DNA from 2 places in the Fontibacillus forbon genome. Region 2 is predicted to be linked to the other one. Evidence: predicted binding sites of a transcription regulator. Region 2 holds the regulator's gene; the other holds the start of a gene.
What was found. The regulator Rex, encoded in region 2, represses fermentation and respiration genes when NADH is low (regulators of the CRP and FNR family bind a similar motif). The targets are predictions, from matches to a motif close to TTGTGAAATATTTCACAA.
Positions count from the first base shown of each region.

Region 1: a site for Rex is predicted at 958-975, ahead of nadA (quinolinate synthase NadA). Genes of this name have one in related genera too.

Region 1 covers NZ_JBKGFV010000008.1:14,897-17,305, forward strand. The annotation lists gene nadA (quinolinate synthase NadA) at 1-890, opposite strand, end outside; gene ftsH (ATP-dependent zinc metalloprotease FtsH) at 1,514-2,409, opposite strand, start outside.
Region 2 covers NZ_JBKGFV010000001.1:806,857-809,265, forward strand. The annotation lists gene dinG (ATP-dependent DNA helicase DinG) at 1-455, shown strand, start outside; gene ACLB09_RS03735 (redox-sensing transcriptional repressor Rex) at 492-1,154, shown strand; gene ACLB09_RS03740 (amidohydrolase) at 1,132-2,409, shown strand, end outside.

The sequences.
Region 1 (2,409 bases), on a different contig from region 2:
ATCGCAGGCGGCACGTAGATTTGCGGCTGCATCGTTTCCAGACATTTGACCAGTTTCTTCAGATTATTGACTTTCATATTCGGACAAACCAGAAACTTGGTAGCGAAATGGAACTCTTTCTCCGGGCTGTCTTTCCGGAGCTGGTAGCCGGTTCCGTCCTCCGTGCCGATGATAAACTGTTTAGCGGAGGAGTTCTTGCAGTAATCCAGAATCGCCGTCGTACTTCCTACAAAATCACCCATCGCCACCACTTCGGGCCGGCACTCCGGATGGACGACAAACTCGGCGTTAGGATATTTGGCCTTCATCTCGACCACGTCCTTTACCGTAAGCATATCGTGCGTATTGCAGTACCCTTCCCAAATAATCAGCTTCTTGTCCGTGTGCTGCTGGACGTAATGTCCCAGGTTTTTGTCAGGGACCCATATGATTTCGTCGGCATCCACCGAATTAATGACTTTTACCGCATTGGAGGATGTACAGCAAATATCCGTCTCCGCTTTGATTTCGGCCGAAGAATTGATATAAGTGACAACCTTGGCGTTAGGATGCTGCGCCTTCATTTTGCGTAAACCGTCCACATTGACCATGTCGGCCATCGGGCAACCAGCCCGTTCGTCCGGAATAAGCACCGTTTTATTCGGAGCTAGAATTTTCGCGCTTTCCCCCATAAAATGGACCCCGCAGAAAACGATCGTTTCCGCATCGGTCGAAGCCGCCTTTTGGGCAAGCAAAAACGAGTCGCCGCGAAAATCGGCCACCTCCTGAATTTCATCACGCTGATAATAATGAGCTAAAATAATGGCATTTCGTTCCTTCTTGAGCTGAACCAGCTTCTCCCGAAGTTCGCGGTTCATTTCCGCTTTCCGCTCCAGTGCTAGAGCTTCCACCTGACATCCTCCCCTGCATGCGCCCGCGGCCCGCCGCGCTCTTCTCTCTTGTCCGCATCCCGTTATATTGTGCAAAAATACGCATACTTCCCGGCAAAGTAACCAATTTCACACGGTGTGTTTAAGAACTAATTTACACAAGGGAATTGGGGCTGTCAATCGATCCCTGCCGGATAACTTCAAATTTGAACAAAAAAACCTCTGTCCGTGGCTCGAAAGCTTGCTCATATCCAATTGTACGGGCGCGACTCGATAACTTGATCACGATTAGCGCACGGCGCGATTCGGTAACTTGATCAAGATTAGCGCAAGGCGCGATTCGGTAACTTACTTACCTAGCTTTTCAGACGAAAATACTGCAAAAGTGCATCATTTAAACCTCAATATCAACCAAACGGGAAAAATTCCTGCAACTATACATCATTTTACGCTGTATAGATCATTCTCACTAAGAATAGGCAAAAGATAATGCATATTTGCAGCAATATCCTTATTCCAGCGAAAATTCCGGGGAAATACTGCATTTTTGCAGGATTTAAGCGTGAATGCATGGGGGCGGGGAGCGTCCAAAAAACAAAAAAATCCGGGAAACAAGTTTGTCTCCCGGATTTATATTGATTTCTTTACACTGTAGGCGTGTTGCCTCCGTGTCCGTTTCCTGGCCCGTTGCCATCCTTATCGCCTTGGTCCGGCGTTTGCGGCGCATCACTGACCGTACCTTCAGGTGAATCTACCGTAGGGTCGTTGGTGATGTCATTCGCGGAACTGCCAGGAACCTCGTTCGGGATATCCCCGGTAGGACCTGCAGGTGCCGGATCCTCGGTTTTCCCTTGGATGCGAACGCGTACGTCGCCGACGTTATCGACGATCGGCTCGCCTGGCTCGGAAGAGCTGCCACCGTCATTGCCGCTGTCATTTCCGGCTTCGCTCGGCTCAAGCAATTTACCGGTCTCAATCAATTGCTTGATTTGATCCAGCTCCAGTGTTTCCACCTCAAGCAGCGTTTCGGCGATGAGGCGTACTTCCGCAGCATGCTCGGTCAAGAGCTGCTTACAACGTTCATACGACTCGTTGATAAAGCGCTGCATTTCCTGATCGATCTCGTAAGCGATCTGGTCGCTGTAATTTTGTTCGTGTCCGATATCGCGGCCCAAGAACACTTGGCCTTGCGACGTGCCGAACTGCATCGGTCCGAGCTTCTCGCTCATCCCGTACTCGACGATCATGCTGCGCACGATGCTCGTCGCTTGCTGGAAGTCGCTGTACGCCCCGGTGCCGATTTCGCCGATGAACAGCTCCTCCGCCACGCGGCCGCCCAGCAATCCGGTCACCTTGTCGAGTAGTTCCTGCTTCGTCACCAGCATCCGGTCTTCCTTCGGCAGCATGATTACATATCCGCCGGCGCGGCCGCGCGGAATGATCGTAACCTTGTGCACCATATCGGCATGTTCCAGGAAGTAACCCACAATCGTATGGCCCGCTTCGTGGAATGCCACAATCCGCTTCTCGCGGTCGCTGA
Region 2 (2,409 bases):
TGATCGGGCAGGGGATGGACAGCGGAAGCCGGACCAAGCTGACCCGCCGTTTCCAGGGCCAAAATGCCTCCGTGCTGCTCGGAACCAGCAGTTTTTGGGAAGGGGTGGATATACCCGGAGAGGCTCTTACAAGCCTCGCTATCGTCCGTCTGCCTTTCCAGCCACCCAACCATCCGCTCGTGGAAGCGAAGAGCGAACGGCTTCAGCAGGAGAAGAAAAATCCGTTCATGAAGCTGTCCGTTCCGCAGGCCGTCATCCGTTTCAAGCAAGGCTTCGGACGGCTGGTGCGGTCTTCTCAGGACCGCGGCATCGTGGTTGTTTACGATACACGCATCTTGGAATCTTACTACGGAAAATACTTTTTATATTCTTTGCCCGGACCGAAAATGGAGCATATGCCGCTAGGGCAGATGGTTCCTCGAATTTCGGAATGGCTGAACGCAGATGAACAATAATTGTTCTTCAAATCGCGCCTATTAGGGGGATAACCAATGAAATCGGAAAAAATCTCAGATGCCGTAGTACGCAGATTGCCGGTGTATCTACGATTTCTTAATGAACTCAGCCGCCGGGAAGTCCCGACGGTTTCTTCCCAGGAGCTGGGGCAAAAGCTGGATCTCAACCCCGCTCAAATCCGTAAGGATCTTGCTTATTTTGGCGACTTCGGCCGCAAGGGGATCGGGTATGACGTTTCCTATCTGATCGAAAAAATCCGGCAAATTTTAAATTTGGACCAGCAGATTAATGTGGCCCTGATCGGTGCCGGTAATCTCGGGCAAGCGTTGTCCAATTACAACGCGTATCTGAAGGACAATATGAAAATCGTCGCCGTGTTTGATGCGTCTCCGGGGAAAATCGGAACCCAGATCAACAATATCACGGTCCAGCCGATCGAAGATCTGGTCGAAACCGTGAAGGGCAATCATATCCGCATCGGAATTATTACGGTGCCGGACGTGGAAGCGCAGCGCGTGGCCGATCAGCTCGTCGCCGCCGGAATCGAGGCGATTTTGAACTTTGCTCCCACGATCCTTAAGGTTCCTGCCGGGGTGCGCGTTCATGCGGCGGATTTCACAACCGATCTGATCAGTTTGGCTTATTATTTGGATGGAGGAAAGGAACATAGTGAGCATGACTCGAAAATGGTTGATTAAAGACGGCACATTTGCCGTTCCGGACCGGGAAAACCCGGTAATTCGCGGCTATATGCTGGTTGAAGGCAGCACGATAACCTACATCGGCGAAGCCCGTCCCGAAGGGGTGGAGGGAGCCGAAACCTTTGACGGGAAAGGCCTGCTGTTTATGCCGGGCCTTGTAAATACGCATGGTCATGCGGCAATGTCTCTGCTTCGCGGTTACGGCGACGATATGGTGCTCCAGACTTGGCTTCAGGAAAAAATGTGGCCGATGGAAGCGAAGTTTACCGGGGAAGACGTCTACTGGGGCACGGCGTTATCGGTTCTGGAGATGCTCAAAGGCGGTACGACCACGTTCCTGGACATGTATGATCATATGGACCAGGTGGCTGCCGTCGTCGAGCAATCGGGCATTCGCGCCGTGCTGACACGCGGCGTCATCGGCTTGTGCCCGCCGGAAGTTCAACAGCACAAGCTGGACGAAGCGGTGGCTTTTGCCCGCGCTTGGCATGGCAAGGCGGATGGGCGGATTACGACGATGATGTCGCCGCATTCCCCTTATACCTGTCCGCCGGATTACATCGAACGAATCGTTCAAGCCGCCCATGATCTGGATCTTCCGCTGCATACGCACATGTCCGAGACGCGGGCCGAAGTGGAACAGAACGTCGCCGATTACGGCGTGCGCCCTGCCCAACATCTGCTGAATCTCGGATTGTTCAGCCGCCCGGCTTTGCTGGCGCATGCCGTTCATCTGACCGACGAGGAAATCGAAATTCTGGCGACCCATCAAGTGGCCGTATCCCACAACCCGGGCAGCAACCTCAAGTTGGCGAGCGGCGTAGCCCGCGTGCCGGAGCTGCTTAAAGCCGGAGTAACCGTTTCGCTCGGCACGGATGGCGCGGCAAGCAATAACAACCTGGATATGTTTGAGGAAATTCGTCTGGCGGCGTTGATCCATAAAGGCGTATCGGGTGACCCTACAGCAATCCCTGCAAAGGAAGCCCTTCGTATGGGTACGGAGTATGGCGCTAAATCGCTCTTCCTTCAAGATACGGGGAAGCTTGCCGCAGGCATGAAGGCGGATTTTATCGCGGTCAATACGGAGCAGGCCCATTTCCTGCCACGGACCGATTATATTTCCCATGCCGTTTACTCAGCGGGTCCAAAGGACGTGGAACACGTATGGGTAAACGGCAAGCAGGTCGTCAAGCATGGGGCCTGCCTGACATTGGACGAAGAGAAAGTTCGGTATGAAGCACAGGCCGCTTTT